4 regions of the Vibrio eleionomae genome follow, and region 1 is predicted to be linked to each of the others. Evidence: predicted binding sites of a transcription regulator. Region 1 holds the regulator's gene; each other region holds the start of a gene.

What was found. The regulator CRP, encoded in region 1, controls carbon source genes, mostly activating them, when cyclic AMP is high. The targets are predictions, from matches to a motif close to TGTGANNNNNNTCACA.
Region 2: the regulator CRP is predicted to act here: its motif matches at 3,249-3,264, upstream of F9817_RS02575 (CidA/LrgA family protein).
Region 3: the regulator CRP is predicted to act here: its motif matches at 1,680-1,695, upstream of udp (uridine phosphorylase).
Region 4: the regulator CRP is predicted to act here: its motif matches at 3,237-3,252, upstream of nagE (N-acetylglucosamine-specific PTS transporter subunit IIBC).

Annotation. Positions count from the first base shown of each region.
Region 1 covers NZ_WEKT01000004.1:100,097-104,697, reverse strand. Annotated here, with positions in the region: gene F9817_RS03720 (phosphoribulokinase) at 1-405, shown strand, start outside; gene crp (cAMP-activated global transcriptional regulator CRP) at 647-1,279, shown strand; gene F9817_RS03710 (DUF1338 domain-containing protein) at 1,361-2,158, opposite strand; gene astA (arginine N-succinyltransferase) at 2,172-3,191, opposite strand; gene F9817_RS03700 (aspartate aminotransferase family protein) at 3,293-4,504, opposite strand.
Region 2 covers NZ_WEKT01000003.1:66,890-71,490, reverse strand. Annotated here, with positions in the region: gene seqA (replication initiation negative regulator SeqA) at 1-305, opposite strand, end outside; gene F9817_RS02590 (alpha/beta fold hydrolase) at 398-1,165, shown strand; gene fldA (flavodoxin FldA) at 1,520-2,047, shown strand; gene F9817_RS02580 (LrgB family protein) at 2,111-2,809, opposite strand; gene F9817_RS02575 (CidA/LrgA family protein) at 2,811-3,230, opposite strand; gene F9817_RS02570 (LysR family transcriptional regulator) at 3,358-4,257, shown strand.
Region 3 covers NZ_WEKT01000013.1:45,142-49,742, forward strand. Annotated here, with positions in the region: gene F9817_RS09535 (zinc/cadmium/mercury/lead-transporting ATPase) at 1-1,604, shown strand, start outside; gene udp (uridine phosphorylase) at 1,832-2,593, shown strand; gene F9817_RS09545 (hypothetical protein) at 2,644-3,450, opposite strand; gene metG (methionine--tRNA ligase) at 3,756-4,601, opposite strand, start outside.
Region 4 covers NZ_WEKT01000013.1:6,125-10,725, reverse strand. Annotated here, with positions in the region: gene glnS (glutamine--tRNA ligase) at 1-1,244, opposite strand, end outside; gene nagE (N-acetylglucosamine-specific PTS transporter subunit IIBC) at 1,507-3,093, opposite strand; gene nagA (N-acetylglucosamine-6-phosphate deacetylase) at 3,830-4,601, shown strand, end outside.

The DNA of each region.
Region 1 (4,601 bases):
ATTGTTAACTTAGAGTGGATTCAAAAGTACGTTCGAGATACCCGAGATCGTGGGCATTCTCGAGAAGCAGTGATGGATTCCATCGTACGCTCGATGGATGATTATTTAAATTATATTACCCCGCAGTTTTCTCGTACTCATATCAATTTTCAGCGAGTACCCACAGTAGATACGTCAAACCCATTAAATGCGAAGGGCATTCCAAGTTTAGATGAAAGTTTTGTCGTAATCAGACTTCGCGGGATAAAAAATGTCGATTTTCCCTACTTGCTAGCAATGATAGATGGATCCTTTATGTCTCGGCATAACACCATTGTTGTTCCTGGGGGAAAAATGAGTTTTGCAATGGAATTAATCGTGAGACCGATCCTGCAACAACTCATAGAAAGCGGTAAAATTGGTTGATTCATCACACACGAATTTCGCTTACTTTTCATACCGTGATCATAAGCACGTTTTTGCGCAAAAATTCGGCCAAACGACACGATTAAAGTCAAGAAATTCGAAGTGAAAAAGGATACTATTCTTTAACGGAAACAAGATAACTTGCAGTGAATCCAAACTCTTCTTATTCTAGTAAGCCTGAATAAGGCTTCGCTAAATTATGGATAGCGGCAAGCGTACCCTGCAGAGGAAGTGAGATATTATGGTTCTAGGTAAACCTCAAACAGACCCAACATTAGAGTGGTTTCTTTCACACTGTCATATTCACAAATACCCATCAAAGAGCACTTTGATACACGCGGGTGAAAAGGCAGAAACGTTGTATTACATCGTCAAAGGTTCTGTTGCGGTATTGATCAAAGATGAAGAAGGTAAGGAGATGATTCTTTCCTATCTAAATCAGGGTGATTTTATCGGCGAACTTGGTCTTTTCGAAGAAGGTCAAGAGCGTACAGCCTGGGTTCGTGCTAAATCACCATGTGAAGTGGCAGAAATTTCATTTAAGAAATTCCGTCAGTTAATCCAAGTAAACCCAGATATTCTAATGCGTTTATCAGGGCAAATGGCACGTCGTCTACAAGTTACTAGCCAAAAAGTTGGTGATCTTGCATTCCTTGACGTAACTGGCCGCATTGCACAAACACTATTGAATCTAGCGAAACAGCCAGATGCAATGACTCACCCAGACGGTATGCAAATTAAAATTACTCGTCAAGAAATCGGTCAAATCGTGGGTTGTTCTCGCGAAACTGTTGGTCGTATTCTTAAAATGCTTGAAGAACAAAACCTTATTTCCGCACACGGTAAAACTATCGTGGTATACGGCACACGTTAATTCTTTTTAACAAGCATATGAATATGTAAAGCCACCTTTCGCAGGTGGCTTTTTCTTAGTGGGTAATCCAAGAAAGCTGACTCAGCGTTGCCGATGAGTACTTTCAAAAATCTTATTGGCGGATGCTTCAACGAACCCTTGATAGAGTTGACCATCCGGTTGCTGATAACGTTTAGCAAATTCATAAAAGCCACCGGGAATCGACAATACGCCATCACTAAATGCCACATTCACCGTATCTGCAAGCGTGGAGGATTGCTCTAAACACACTTCTGGTGAACCTTTAACATCACCACCAGATTGGTTGATAGCAAACCCTTGCTGACGCAAGAATGCATTTACAGTGCTTACCTCATCAAATGCGTTTAGCTGGTTCACACTCACTGTAAAATGATTAGCACCATATCCATGCGCAGCGAGCCAACTGGCATATTCACTCTCTAAAGCTAGCTGCTTATAGTCATCAATGGTTATAGACCAAGGTCGCCCTCGATACAAAAATGCCCCTGATGCTATATCTAACTCTTCACTTTGCTCCAATAGCGACGCAATAATTTGTTGGGCTTCCAACGTTAATTGTTCCACTAATAATTCACTAATGAACACTTTCGGTAAGCTTGGATCCGGATGTTGGTAGTGCCGAGCATAGAGCTTTTTCTCCCGAAAATGATATTCACCGCCCATCTCATAACCCAATGCAATAAACGTTTTTGCCAGCGCTTCAATACCTAAGTGATTGCTTTTAAACGTTCTCAGAGCAATATGATCATTAATAAGTGGCGTGTCTTCCTGTAATAAGTGGTGAACCTTTTCTGCCGACGGACACAAGCGCGTGGTGTAATCCAGCCATAAGCTGTCAAACAATTGGTTTACTGTCATGACTTACTCCTCGTTATTGTGCTAACACCCGGACGAAATCATCGTCTTGTACCTGTAAAGCAGCGGCAACATCAGGGGCTAACATGACACTATGGTTCTCATGATTCACGGCTGCCTTCGCGGCTGTTGCCCTAAACTGAGTAAAGCTAGTGTTAGCAATAAGAAACCATTGAGCACTAGTGTGCTCTACCACTTTTACCTTTAAACGCAGTGAATCTCGCACCGAAGCGATATGTTCTAAATCACACTCAACAGCGGGTCCGGCATCGAAAATATCCACATAGTTTCGACACACGAAGCCCTCTTTTTTCAAGAGGCTTAGCGCAGGCCTAGTGTTGTCATGGACTTGACCAATGACAGCCTGAGCCTCCTTACTAAGGAGATTAATGTATATCGGCAGTTTGGGCATTAAATCAGCGATAAATCCCTTATTTCCAATACCGGTTAGGTAATCAGCCATAGTGAAATCTATCGAAAAGAAGTGTTGTTGGAGCCATTGCCAAAATGGTGAGTTACCTTGCTCATCACACACACCACGCATTTCAGCAAAAATGGTTTGAGAAAACCGCTGCGGATGCTCTGCTAACATCAGAAAACGGCATTTCGATAGCAGACGCCCATTTAACCCGCCACGAAATTGTGGCCGTAAAAATAGTGAGCAGACTTCGCTATACCCGGTGTAGTTATTACCAAAGGTCAGTAACTTAACTGTATTTTTCACATTCAGCTTACGAGAATGGTGCACAATGGTGCTGATGTGATAAGAGTAGAAAGGAACATCCCAACCCACGGCGGCTTCTATGCCTGTCGTGCCAGCGATTTCTCCAGTTTCACTATCATAACCAACCATCAAGTACCCCTCATCGTAGGGCTCAGTCACATTGGCTTTAGCAAAACTGTATTCGGAATGTTGAATGCGGTTTTTTAAGAGCTCTTCATTAACCGGAAGAGAAGTAAATCCATGTCCCGACTCAACGGCACAAGTATGTAGTGCTTCATAATCTGACATTGCAATAGGGCGAACAACTAGCATCAATATATCCTCCAGATGCTAAGGGCCCGAAAAATCGGGCCCTACCTAGTCTATCGCCATGAAGCTCAAAGTCCTCATGGAGCGAGATGGCGATCCCCAGCTCACACTAGTGTCGAAATAGCTTTATCTAGGCGAGCTAAACCTTCTTCGATATCTTGTTCAGGAATGATCAATGATGGAGTGAAACGCAACACATTTGGCCCAGCCACCAACATCATCAATCCTGCTTTACCAGCAGCAACAAGAATATCACGTGCACGACCTTCCCATGCTTCATTCAATGCGGCACCAAGTAGTAAACCTTTACCACGCACTTCTGAGAAGATGTGGTATTTCTGGTTAATTTTTTCTAATCCCGCACGGAAAAGTGTTTCACGTTCTTTTACTCCTGCCAGTGTTTCTGGTTGGCTAATAATATTGACCGCCGCTTCTGCAACAGCGCAACCTAGTGGGTTACCACCGTATGTAGAACCATGAACACCAACTTTGAAATGCCCAGCAATTTTAGTGGTCGTCATAATGGCACCGATAGGAAAACCAGCACCTAATGATTTTGCTGTACTTAAAATATCAGGAGTAATACCCAAACCTTGGTAAGCATAGAAATCACCTGTACGACCGTTACCTGTTTGCACTTCATCAAAAATAAGTAACGCATTGTGTTTATCACACAACTCGCGCACTGCTTGAGCAAATTCATCAGATGGCGAGACGATACCACCTTCACCTTGAAGTGGCTCCATCATAACGGCACAAGTTTTATCAGAGATGTGCGCTTTCAATGCATCAATATCATTGTATGGAATGTGGGTGATATCAGATGGTTTAGGGCCAAAACCATCTGAATAATGAGATTGCCCACCCACCGTAACAGTAAAGAAAGTACGGCCATGGAACCCTTGCACAAACGCTAAGATTTCTGTTTTTTCTGGTCCGTAAGTATCGACGGCATAACGACGAGCTAATTTTAGTGCCGCTTCATTTGCTTCCGCACCTGAGTTAGCAAAAAAAACTTTTTCTGCAAAAGTTAACTCCGTTAACTTCTTCGCCAAACGTAGAGCCGGCTCATTGGTCATGACATTACTTAAATGCCAAATTTTGTTGCCTTGCTCAGTGAGCGCTTTCACCATTGCAGGATGACAATGACCTAAACAACTTACCGCAATACCACCAGCAAAATCGATATATTCATTATCCTGTTGATCCCAAACGCGTGATCCCTGACCTTTTACTGGAATGAAATCCATTGGGCTATAACAAGGTACCATCACCTCATCAAATACACTACGCTCTACACTATTTTTCACTGTCATTGCACATCCCCTCCAGATACGCATGCTGAGCTTATGAGCAATTACTTACATTTTAGACTAACTATAAGCTTTATATTGCGGACAAGCTGCCTGAGCA
Region 2 (4,601 bases), on a different contig from region 1:
AGTGTAGACAACACTAGGATAAAACGATCAACTGCCTTTTTAAGACCTGCAAACTCATCAGAGATCAATAGAGAACGCATCTCTTTCACGCTATCAACTTTGTGCTCTTGAGCGGCATCCTTACTTACGACTATACCTTTGTCAGCCTTTACTTCTGGCTGTGTTACGACTGCGGTAGGCTCTGCAACATTTTCTTCACCCACTTGGAGTAGACGACGTAAAATGTCGGAAGCACTTTCCCCGATATGTAGGGTTTGACTCGCAATGTAACGGTATAGATCCTCATCAACCTCAATTGTTTTCATTCGCTTTTCACAATCTCAATGTTTAAACTCTGGGGGATTATAGCGAGATCTTCGCTCAGACTCTACGTTAAACCAATCACTAGTAAGATAAAATGTCAGCACTTCTCAATTACAAACTAGAAGGTGAGGGTCACACCATTGTTTTGATCCACGGTTTATTTGGTAATTTAGATAACCTCGGTCTGCTTGCCCGCGACCTTGTGAAAGATCATCAGGTGCTCAGCGTTGATCTGCGTAACCATGGACTTTCGTTCCACAGCGATGACCATCATTATGCTCTGTTAGCCCAAGACGTCAACCTACTGCTCGATCATCTGAATATCCATTCAGTCACTTTAGTTGGCCACTCCATGGGTGGGAAAGCGGTGATGAAACTGGCCTCTATTGCCCCAGAAAAAGTTCAGCACTTGATCGTTTTAGACATGGCACCTGTCGCTTACCAAACTCGACGTCATGATAATGTATTTGCTGGTCTTAATGCCGTGATTGAAGACAAACCACTCAACCGCCGCAATGCGATGGATGTGTTGTCCCAGCACATAGAGATTGAAGGCGTGCGCCAATTTATTGGCAAATCTCTCTACAACAATGGGCAATCCATGACCTGGCGCTTTAATGTCGCTTCATTGGAAAAAAATTACTGGCATATTCTCGGATGGGACAATATCGACCCTTGTGATGTTCCCACACTGTTTATTAAAGGTGGAGACTCTGACTATCTAATGCCAGAGCATCAAGCCGCTATTCAGGCACAATTTACCAATGCTAAAGCGCATGTTGTGGCCAAAACCGGTCATTGGTTACACGCAGAAAAACCCGCTGAAGTATTAAGAGTAATACGCAAATTTTTGCAGGCTTAACTTATCTTGAGTTAAGTTTGCTATTATTGACTCAGAAATGGGCATAATCGGTACATTAACTTTGTAGATTAACAATGGTATAGTGCGCCCAGAAAATTGACATCCGGGATAGCCATACGGTTTGACCGTGCAGTGCTTAATCTACGTTGACCGACATATAGGTTGACTTGTACAGTCAATAGATGCTGTGACCAAGCATGTCGCAACTGTCATCAAACTCTATGGTTTTCTTTTCCAGGTTGTTGCAAGGTAGATAATATATCCGCGCATCAACTGAGTTGTCGCTCACGGTTTGCTACCAGTTGGTCACAACCGCAGAGAAACAACCCATAACAATTTAAAGGTAATGATTTTATGGCAAGTGTAGGTATCTTCTTTGGTAGCGATACAGGTAACACCGAAGCTGTTGCAAAGATGATTCAGAAAAAGCTGGGTGAAAAACTTGTTCACGTACAAGACATCGCCAAAAGCAGTAAAGAAGACATCGATAATTTTGATCTGCTGCTTTTAGGTATCCCTACTTGGTATTACGGCGAAGCACAATGCGATTGGGATGATTTCTTCCCAGAACTAGAAGCAATTGATTTTTCTACAAAATTAGTGGCTATCTTTGGTTGTGGTGACCAAGAAGATTACGCTGAATACTTCTGTGATGCGATGGGAACTATTCGCGACATCGTAGAAGCAAAAGGCGGTACGATTGTTGGTGAATGGCCAACTGAAGGCTATGAATTTGAAGCGTCTAAAGCACTTGTTGATGAAAACCACTTTGTCGGCTTATGTATCGATGAAGATCGTCAACCTGAATTGACTGAACAACGCGTTTCAGCTTGGGTAAACCAAGTATACGAAGAAATGTGTCTTGCTGAGCTTGAAGATTAATAAAAAGATCCCCTGCCTCGCAGGGGATCTCTTGCTCATCGAGAATGAATGCACTCTACCCTATTACCATAAAATAGGCCCTAGAAATGGTGCTAACAAAACCGTAACCATGCCAGCAATCATCATAACTACACTCGATACTACTCCTTCAGAACTGCCAATTTGGTAAGCCTTCGCCGTTCCCGCACCATGCGCAGAAGCACCAAGGCTCACCCCTTTCCCTAATCGAGAACGGATAGATAAAATCGTTAGGATACCTTCACCAACAGCCATCCCAATTAAACCTGTCATCACCACAAATAAAGCCGCTAAATCTGTTTTTCCACCTACCGACTTCGTTGCTTCAACAGCAAACGGCGTGGTAATTGAACGCATAGCTAAGCTACGTTGCAAAATTTCTGGTAAATGAAACAATCTTGCTAACAGAACGGTACTGCTCACAGCAACTAATACCGACACGCAAACACCAACAGAAAGTGACAACCAATGGCGATAGATTAATTCACGATTATCATAAACAGGAATAGCAAATGCGACTGTTGCAGGACCAAGCATCCATAAGAGCCAGTGCGAGTCCTCAATATAAGATTGATACGGTATATGAAAACACATTACCACTAGCACTAATAATAGTGGCGACAAAAACAGAGGCATTAAAAAAATTGTGCGTTTATGACCATACGCCCACTTACTCGCATAGTAAAATAAGACGGTCATAATGAAACAAAGCGCACCTAACCCATAATGAGACAAAAAATCCATTTTAGCGGCCTGCCTTAGCTAAAGCATGACGGTTACTCTTGCGTCGTGACAAACTCAATTCTAAGCGATAAATTCTATCAACGACCAACGCTGTGATTGCGATAACGAGGATCGTGCTAAGCACTAACACTGCGATAATCTGCAACCCCTCTTGTTCCATCAACTGCTGGTAATTCACCACAGCCACGACAGCAGGAACAAAGAACAACAACATCTCAGCCAATAACCAAGTCGCCCCTCTACGTAACCAGTTAACGTTAACCATTTTGCTAAACACCAAAATTAGCAACAGCAACATTCCTGTTAAGTTAGATGGTAAAGGCAAATGCAGCAATTTAACCAAATAATCTGCGGCAAACCAAATCCCTGAAAGCACGACAATCTGAAAGATCGTCAGTAAGCTACCACCCATTTTATTCATTGCTATTCATATCCATTTTGTGAATTCAATCACAGTATAAGGATGCCCTAAACCATCATAAAATGAATTTTTATTATCAAAAACATGCCAAAATGGCATACATTAAAAATCCGTTTAAGGTTGTGTTATGGACATCAAAGCACTGCGCTATTTTGTCGAATTAGTTAATCAAAAAAGTTTTACTAAAGCGTCTGAACGCTTGTATGTTACTCAACCTACCATCAGTAAAATGATTCGTAATTTGGAGCAATCCATTACTCAACCGCTATTACATCGAGATGGTCGCCGTTTTTGGTTAACAGATAGTGGTGAAGTCGTTTACCAACGAGCATTGCATATCCTTGAACAAATGGACCAACTCAAAGCCGAGCTCATTGATTTAAATGAGCTAAAAACGGGACATTTACGGTTAGGGATCCCGCCAATGGTCGGCCATTTATATGCCGGAATTATACGCAGGTATCGTCAAATGTATCCAAACATTGAATTAACCATTGTGGAATATGGTGGAAGAAAAATTGAACAGGCGTTAATTGATGGTGAATTAGATGTAGCAATGACGATGCTCACACCAAATAACAATCATTGTTTAGCCAACCTACCTCTTGATGGTTACTCTGTTAATGCTGTACTCCCCGATAATGACCACTGGCGTTCCCATGAAACAATTTGTTGGGAGTCTTTAAAAGATGAGCCTTTTTATTTATATACTGAAGAGTTTACTTTAAGTGACTATATTCATCATTTATGTCGTCAAGCCCATTTTGAACCTCAGGTATTAGCACGCAGTAGCCAATGGGACTTCTTAGTGGCCTTGGTAAAAAGTGGGATTGGAGTCGCGTTTTTACCAGAACCACTGTGCCAGCGAATACACGACCAAGGCGTTTTAGTGAAGCCCATTACTCCTTCGATTGAATGGCGTTTGGGCGTTATTTGGCATAAAGAACGTTATGTTTCAAAAACGGCGGAAGCATGGATTAGCTTATGCGAAGAATATATATCCCAACATAGCCATAAAAATGAATGACAACATTCAATTCACTACAATATAGGTAAGATAACCTTAAACCTTAAGAAGGTGCTGGCATATTTGATCTTGGGTAAAACACCGATAAATTTTACTGTTATTTAGCACTCCATCGCACACAACCTTTTTAATCAATGCTAAACTGTAACGAGTTTTATTTGCAATTAAACTGAAGTGTTTATTTTTAATTAAAAAGTGTTACCTATTAATGTCATTGGTAAAACCTATTAAAAATAAAAGAAACACGAAAGTTAGCAAATATTAATCACCTAAATAAGCAGGAAGCGTACACATAACGCGGTAGAACTCAGATAGTCGAATTACTAAAAAAATTATTTAATATT
Region 3 (4,601 bases), on a different contig from region 1:
CGATGGTTATTTTTCTCTTCTTAATAGGGGAACGTCTTGAAGGACTTGCAGCAGAAAAGGCTCGTAGTGGTGTTCAATCTTTAATGAAATTATTGCCAGAACAAGCAACAAAAATTATCGATGGGCAACGCATTAACGTAGATGTGGCAAGTTTAAACCTTGGTGATGTGATTGAAGTTTCTCCTGGAGGTCGTTTACCTGCGGATGGCATTTTATTGACAACGGCTGCCGCGATTGATGAAAGTGCGTTAACCGGCGAATCTGTTCCGGCAGAGCGCCAGCAAGGTGAGTCGCTATCGGCTGGTGGGGTCGTCGTCGATCGGGTCATTCAGGTACGTGTCACCTCTCGCCAAGGGGAAAATGCCATCGATCGTATTCTGCATATGATTGAAGACGCAGAATCACGTAAGGCACCTTTGGAGCGATTTCTTGATAAATTCAGCCGTTGGTATACACCGATGATGATGGGAGTTGCCTTAGCGGTGGTTTTGATTCCGCCACTTATATTCTCTCAACCGTGGGATACATGGCTCTATCGAGGTTTGGCGACGTTATTGATAGCTTGCCCATGTGCGCTCGTGATTTCAACGCCTGCCGCGATAACCTCTGGGTTAGCAACGGCGGCTCGGTATGGTGCACTGATTAAAGGTGGTGCTGCACTCGAACAATTGGGACGAATTAAAACGATTGCGTTTGATAAAACGGGAACGTTAACCCAAGGCCAACCTCAAGTGACTGACGTTATAACATTGGGGAACGAAACTGAGGAAAAAATATTGCAGTATGCCGCTGCAGTAGAACAAGGCTCTGTTCACCCTTTAGCCAAGGCATTAGTTAATTACGTTGAAGGCCAGAAAATACCACTCCCTGAGGCTAACAATAAAAGCGCTCAAGCGGGGAAAGGGGTATCTGGTGTTGTTAATGGGCAAAAGGTACAGCTCCTCGCCCCTCGCCATAGTCATTTAGTGGATGAACATGCTCAATCCATCGTTGAACGGCTGGAGTTACAAGGTAAAACCGTTGTGTATCTTCAAATAGCGTCTGAGGTTGTAGGGATCATATCCTGGCAAGATCAGTTGCGTGACGATGCGCAAAAGGCGGTGCACAAGTTAACGTCAATGGGCATTTCAAGCGTGATGCTGACGGGTGACAATCAACGTTGCGCAGCGGGAATGGCCGAGCAATTGAATCTAGAGTATCAAGCGCAATTGTTGCCAGCAGATAAAGTGGATTGGGTAAGAAATATGGCACAACAAGGCCATGTAGCGATGGTAGGTGATGGTATTAATGATGCGCCAGCGATGAAATCTGCCAGTGTAGCCATCGCGATGGGGGAAGGCAGTGATGTTGCACTAGAGACGGCAGATGCGGCTTTAACGCACAATCGATTATCCGGTATTCCTACTATGATTGCTTTATCTCAAGCAACATTGGCTAACATCAGGCAAAACATTACCTTAGCTTTGGGATTGAAGGCGATTTTTCTCGTAACGAGTTTGTGCGGTATTACCGGCTTGTGGTTAGCGGTATTAGCTGACAGCGGAGCGACTGCATTAGTGACGTTGAATGCATTGCGTTTACTGCGTTTTAAAGCAGACGACTAAGGCTTGCGATTCATGACTATACTCAAAAGCACAGTGCTTACTGTGCTTTTATTTTTGTCTTTACCAATGAATTAGTGTGATATTTATCACATTAGTGTGTAAATATAAAAATTGTTGCTTTTATTTTTGTGATAATCATCGGTTTTTAAAAATGATGGGTCGGATACAGTTATCTGGTACCCAAAAAAATCAGAGCTAAAAACAAGCCGTAATAAGGAGTATTTTTTATGACTCAAGCTGTATTCCATTTAGGTGTCACAAAAGAAGATTTACAAGATGCAACACTTGCGATCATTCCTGGTGATCCTGCTCGTGTAGAAAAAATTGCTAACTTACTCGAGAACCCTCAATTTCTAGCAAGTCAACGTGAATACACACTGTATCGTGGCCAACTAGACGGTCAATCGGTTGTTGTCTGTTCTACTGGTATTGGTGGACCATCAACGTCGATCGCTGTGGAAGAATTAGCGCAACTGGGTGTACGAACATTCCTTCGCGTCGGTACCACTGGCGCAATTCAACCACACGTTAATGTGGGTGATATGATTGTAACGACAGGTTCTGTTCGCCTAGATGGCGCAAGTCTGCACTTTGCTCCAATGGAATTTCCAGCCGTTGCTGATTTTGATGTAGCCACTGCAATGAAGAAAGCCGCAGTAGCGAGTGGTGCAAATGTTCATACCGGTGTAACAGCATCCAGTGATACGTTCTATCCAGGGCAAGAGCGTTATGACACGTTTACTGGTCGAGTAGTCCGTCGTTTTCAAGGCTCAATGAAAGAGTGGCAAGAAATGGGCGTATTAAACTTTGAGATGGAATCGGCAACCTTACTGACTATGTGCGCCAGTTCTGGTCTGAAAGCTGGGTGTGTGGCCGGCGTTATTATCAACCGTACACAAAAAGAAACCCCTGACCATGAAACACTGAAATTGGCAGAAACTCGTGCAATTCAAGTGGTGGTGGATGCAGCGCGCGAATTACTCGCTTAATTCATTAATGACAGAGAAAGGCTTGGTTTACCAAGCCTTTTTTGATTGTCTTATGCTAAAACTAACTTAGGCAAGGGAATATATAAGGTTTCGATCAGTTCGCTGAGCATATGGTCATACACTTGCGCGATTGCCAGAGATAAAGCTGTCGTCACAGCGTAGAGTTCTTCTGCTGAAGGTAAAGGAGAGTTCTGGTGCTCGAATGTGAGGAGCTGTCGCAGCGCCTTGGCACAATGTGGTGAGGCGATGGTTAGACTGCTGATCATCGAGAGTTGCGTGACTTTTCGGTAAACTGACCCAGCGTTGAGGAAAAAGCGCTTTTTGTCATTAGGTTTTTCCAATACATCAATGGTGATGCGCAATTGAGTTAAGGCATCCATTGCATCAATCACTTGTTGCCAGTTAATGTGGTACTCATCTGAAAGATCTTCCCTTCCAGCCTCTAATAGCCATGCCAAGATCACTTCATCAAGTAGGAACATACAGTGCCTAATCGCTCGCCCGTGTAACATTTGATTACGAGCAACAGAGCGGTCTTGCCAATCTTGAGTTAGCACTTCAAGTTTACGCTGCAAAATACGATACATCGGCTTAGTATCAAGGTTTGCAATATGAATCAAATGAGTGACATGTTGCTGCAGTTGGTGCTCTAGTTCTAACGCTTGATCGTGGTTGTTTTCACCAAACATCAGTTGATGGTGAGTTGCGCTGCGGTGTTGTCGACAAATCGAGAGCACCTCGCGTAATTCAACGAGTAATTCATATTTACGTTGTGACACGTTCTCACGTTGTTTGGCATAGAGATACATCAAGCCTAAAATCGCGAGAGAAATAGCCATGGCTAAAAGCACAAACATATAAGAGCAAACTCCTGTAACTTATATCGGGAGTGGGCTGTGTGATACTTCATTAGTACCGACAACGCACAGCATCTGATAATCTATAAGCAGTCTTAATGCCAACTTTATTTATATTATTATTCAGCAAGTTATTTTTTACCTGTTGAATGCTTGCACTAATCTGGTGCTAGTTTGCCTTTAAATGAACGTATTTGCATAAAATTTGATATAAAAAACGCCGTGATTAATACGTTAATCACGGCGTTTAATAGGTGTTCTATCAATCGTAAAATGGTAATGATTGACGTAACAGCAATCGTCGATTACATGACGCGCATGCCAGGTTGAGCGCCTTCGTGTGGTTCAAGAATCCACAATTGGTCGCCACCAGGGCCAGCTGCGAGAATCATGCCTTCAGACATACCAAACTTCATCTTACGAGGTTTCAGGTTTGCCACCATCACAGTGTATTTACCCACCAAGTCTTCTGGTTTGTATGCTGCTTTGATACCAGAGAATACTTGGCGAGTTTCGCCACCGATATCCAATTGGAATTTAAGCAGTTTATTTGCTTTAGGCACTTCTTCACAAGAGATGATTTTAGCGATGCGCATATCCACTTTAGCAAAATCATCAAACTCGATTTCGTCAGCAACTGGATCTTTGTCCAATTCTGTTTGTTGTGCTTTTGGTGCCGCCGCTTCAATTTTTGCTTTTTCTTCAGCTGCTTCTTTTTTAGATGCTTCAATCATCTCTTCGACGTGTTTAGGATCGATACGATTGAATAGCGCTTTGAACTTACTGATTTCATGGCCAGTAAGTGGCGCTGCAATACCTTCCCAAGTGAGTTCTTGGTTTAGGAATGCTTCAGAGCGAGCAGCGAGTGAAGGCATTACTGGTTTCAAGTAAGTCATTAATACGCGGAACAGGTTAATGCCGACAGTACAAATGTCCTGCAGATCTTGATCACGACCTTCTTCTTTCGCCACGACCCAAGGTGCTTTCTCATCTACGTATTGGTTTGCTTTGTCTGCCAATGCTGTGATTTCACGAATAGCACGACCAAATTCACGTGTTTCGTAAAGGTTTGCAATACTCTCTGCTGCATCAGCAAACTCTTGGTATAGAGCGGGCTCTGCAAATTGAGTGGATAGTTGACCTTCAAAACG
Region 4 (4,601 bases), on a different contig from region 1:
CCACGAAGACGAACTTCTTTACCAAGAACCAAACGCTTGTACTTCTTGTTTGCTTCTTCACGGAAATCTTCACGCTCGATCCAAACTTCACGAGTAAACGGAACCTCACGTTCGCCCATTTCAGGCTTGTTTGGATGATTCGGCAGATTTAATACTTCTACTTTATCGGCGTCGTAGTTTTCGATCACAATTTTAACAGGATCTAGTACGGCCATTGCACGAGGTGCATTTTCATTTAAATCGTCACGAATACAAGACTCAAGTGAACTGAATTCAATCATATTGTCTTGTTTAGTCACACCAATACGTTTACAGAATTCACGAATAGATGCAGCAGTAAAACCACGGCGACGCAGACCTGAAATAGTCGGCATACGAGGGTCATCCCAACCTTGAACCAATTTTTCGGTTACAAGTTGGTTTAGCTTACGCTTAGACATTACCGTGTATTCAAGATTCAGACGACTGAATTCGTATTGACGAGGGTGACAATCAATATCGATGTGGTCCAATACCCAGTCGTACAAACGACGGTTGTCTTGGAATTCAAGCGTACATAATGAATGAGTAATCCCTTCTAACGCATCAGAAATACAGTGCGTGAAGTCGTACATTGGATAAATGCACCATTTATCACCAGTTTGATGGTGAGTTGCGAAGCGCACACGATAGATAACAGGATCGCGCAACACCATAAATGATGAAGACATATCAATTTTTGCACGTAGACATGCCGTACCTTCAGCAAAACCACCAGCACGCATTTTTTCAAACAATGCTAGGTTTTCTTCCACACTGCGGTCACGGTATGGACTGTGTTTACCCGGTGCAGTCAATGTGCCGCGGTATTCACGAATCTGCTCAGGACTTAGCTCTTCGACATACGCTAAGCCTTTGTTAATCAGTTCGATTGCATATTCGTATAGCTTATCAAAGTAATCAGAAGAATAATGGATATCCCCTGACCATTGAAAGCCTAACCAGCCTACATCTTTCTTAATCGACTCAACGTATTCGAGATCTTCTTTCTCTGGGTTAGTGTCATCAAAACGTAAGTTACACTGTCCCTGATAGTCCTGAGCAATACCAAAGTTCAAACAGATAGATTTTGCGTGCCCAATGTGTAGATAACCGTTTGGTTCCGGTGGGAAACGAGTATGCACGCTAGTGTGTTTACCATCCGCTAAATCTTTATCGATGATTTGGCGAATGAAGTTCGATGGACGAGCCTCAGCTTCACTCATCTATAGCACCTCAAGTTTATTTAGTATTGTCAGACAAAGTTCTCTGTGATTTATGGCGGTTTCAGTTTATTTCACCACCACTACAGAAACTATTATGGTTAATGATCCACAATTATTAAGTAATGCACAATAAAAAGCATGGCTTTTCTTATGATTATTTATGGTTTGTTGCTTTTCAAAGCGCTATTCGTTGAAATAAACCACTTTGTTTTACAAAAAAGCCCTCCACTAGGGAGGGCAGCATAGTATGCTTGATTGCCGTTTATGGCAATGTCACATCGGATAAGTCTTCATCTGGCGAGATCGTGTTCATCTCTCCAGCGATAATTTCTGCCAACGGCCCCAGAATAACCTGCAAGTTATTTTCGCCTAATTTGACTACGCCCATGGCACCAAGATGTTTCAACGTTTTTTCATCAATCACTGAAGTATCATTCACCGTTAAACGTAACCGTGTAATACATGCATCAATATTTGCTAAGTTAGCGTGACCACCTAATGCCTTTAAATACTGCTTGGCAAGTATGCCATTGTCTGTAGCAGGAACGTGACCTTTATCTGCGGGAGATGGTGCTGCTGACGGATCTTCCTCTCGACCAGGTGATTTCAAATTAAAGAAGCGAATCGCGAAGCTGAACGTAAAGAAATACAAGAAGAAGAAAGCAATACCAATCAGCAATAAAGTAAATGGCTTGGTTGCTAGTCCCCAGTTCAGAGCGAAATCAAGTAAGCCGGCAGAGAAACCAAAACCGTCTAGCGTACCAAACATATTAGCAATAACTAAAGATAACCCCGTAAAGACAGCATGGATCGCATAAAGAGCCGGTGCTAAAAATACGAATAGGAATTCCAATGGTTCAGTGATACCGGTTAGAAAAGCACAGAACGCAACAGAAAATAATATGCCCCCCACTTCCGTACGTTTTTCTTTTGGCGCGGCTAGGTACATCGCAAATGCAGCGCCGGGCAAACCAAACATCATCACTGGGAAGAAACCATTCATGTAAGTACCAGCACTTAAATCTCCACCAAAGAAGCGATTTAGATCACCGGTTTTTACAATGTCTGTCACCCGGTCAACAACAGCGGTTACTTCAGGTGTCACTACATTTTTAAATTGGAATGTGTGCATATCGCCAACAACCAAAGATTTCGCGATACTTGGATCAACACACAGTTTGGTCAATGAAGGTAATGCTTTCGCTGCGGCATGCGCACCATGCACAACCACTTCTTGACATGAACCCATACCAAACCAAAAGTATGAATTAAGAACATGGTGTAAACCAACTGGAATCAGTGCACGATTTAACACCCCATAAGCAAATTGACCAATAGAGCCCGATGAGGAAATAGCATGAGCTAATGCATCCAAGCCACCTTGGATAGGAGGCCAAATCACACCTAAAATTGCACCAGCAATTAAAGAGAACAGTCCCGCCATAATAGGCACCAGGCGCTTACCAGCGAAAAACGCTAACCATTGCGGTAAAGATGTTTTATAAAAAGCGTTGTAAGAGTGGCCCGCAATGATCCCCGCGAATATACCGCCGAAGAATGACATATTGATAGAGTCGTCTATCGTTTTTGCCGTAGCCGTTACCACAAAGTAGGCAACAGCGCCCGCAATACCCGCAGCGCCAGCACCATCTACCGATAAACCAACGGCAATACCGAGCCCAAATAAAAGTGGAAGGTGATCAAAAATGGCGCCACCAGCGTTCGCCATGAAAGGAATGTCGAGCAAATCACCTTGGCCAAGCCGAAGTAATAAAGCCGCAACAGGCAAAGTCGCGATAGGCAGCATCAATGCCTTCCCGAGCTTTTGTGCATATCCGAGTATATTCACTTATTTTCTCTCCAGTTAGATTTCCGTATCTTTAATGCTGTCACGCATCTTTTTGTGTAACTTATAACTTATTTTAGTCATTCAATTTAGTTGGTTCAGTGTAAGCAGAACAACATACCGAGCAAACCACTCACCCTTTTAAATGTGATACCTATCACTTTAATTTGATTGAATTCTCATAAAAAAGAAGACTATGTCATAACTTATTTTACATTATAAAATATCAATATTTTACGCTATACTAAATTTGAACTTGATGAATATAAAATCCATTACCGAGTAAAATACCGTCAAGTTACGGTAACTTAATGGCAAGTTGTAAACTGGAAGTCAGGTATTGACTACTCGGCTATTCATTACTTCTCAGTGACACTGAAAGTTATTTCGCTATTAAACAAAAGTGTCCATAACGACAGTCAGTGATTAGAATTTTTATATTTTATTGAATTCTAAAGTAAAAATATTTTGATTCTTTTCACAGTTAAACAATTTATATTGGATAATTGTCATTTAAGCTCCCCTATAGGGAACTAGAAGGTAAAGCCTCCGATTAACATTTATACCCAAGTCATTTCCAGCTGGGTTTGGCGCCAGTTAACACCAAATAGCGTTAAAAATGACGCAAATTTAGACAGAGATGCTTTGGGTATAACGGCACAACGTATGTAAAAGTCCGGCTATAAAAAAGCTAGGCTTTTTCTGTGTCGATTAAGATATAGAAATGAAGGATTAACAAATGAAGTACGCACTTACCAACGGCATTGTTTATACCGGGCAAGATAGATTAGAAGGTTATGCAGTGATTATAAACAACGATGTGATCACTAATATTGTACCTGAACAACAACTACCTGAAGATGTCCAAACAATTGATCTTGAAGGTGCTATTGTTTCCCCTGGCTTCATCGATTTACAGCTTAATGGTTGTGGCGGGGTCATGTTTAACGATGATATCTCTGAAAGTGCTCTCGATATCATGCATAAAGCGAATCTGAAATCTGGATGTACCAGCTTTTTACCCACCTTCATCACTTCTCCTGATGAGGATATGCGTCAAGCGGTTGAAACCACACGCCGTTATATGTCAGCGAAGCCGAATCAAGTATTAGGCCTGCATATGGAAGGACCTTACCTAAACCCAGAAAAGAAAGGCATCCACAATATTGATTATGTTCGTTCATCGAATCAAGAAATGGTGGATTACCTATGCAAAAACAGTGATGTTATTGCACAAGTAACCATGGCTCCAGAAGTGAACGATCACCAACATATCACTCAGTTAGCCAACGCCAATATTGTGGTTTCCCTTGGTCATACCAACTGCACTTACCAACAAGCACGTGAAGGTTTTGCGTCCGGTATGACATTTGCGACTCACTTATTTAACGCGATGTCTTCAATTGTTGGCCGTGAACCTGGCGCTGTCGGCGCGGTTTATGACTCACCAGATGTCTACACTGGCATTATTGCTGATGGCTTTCACGTCGACTTTGCCAACATCCGTATTG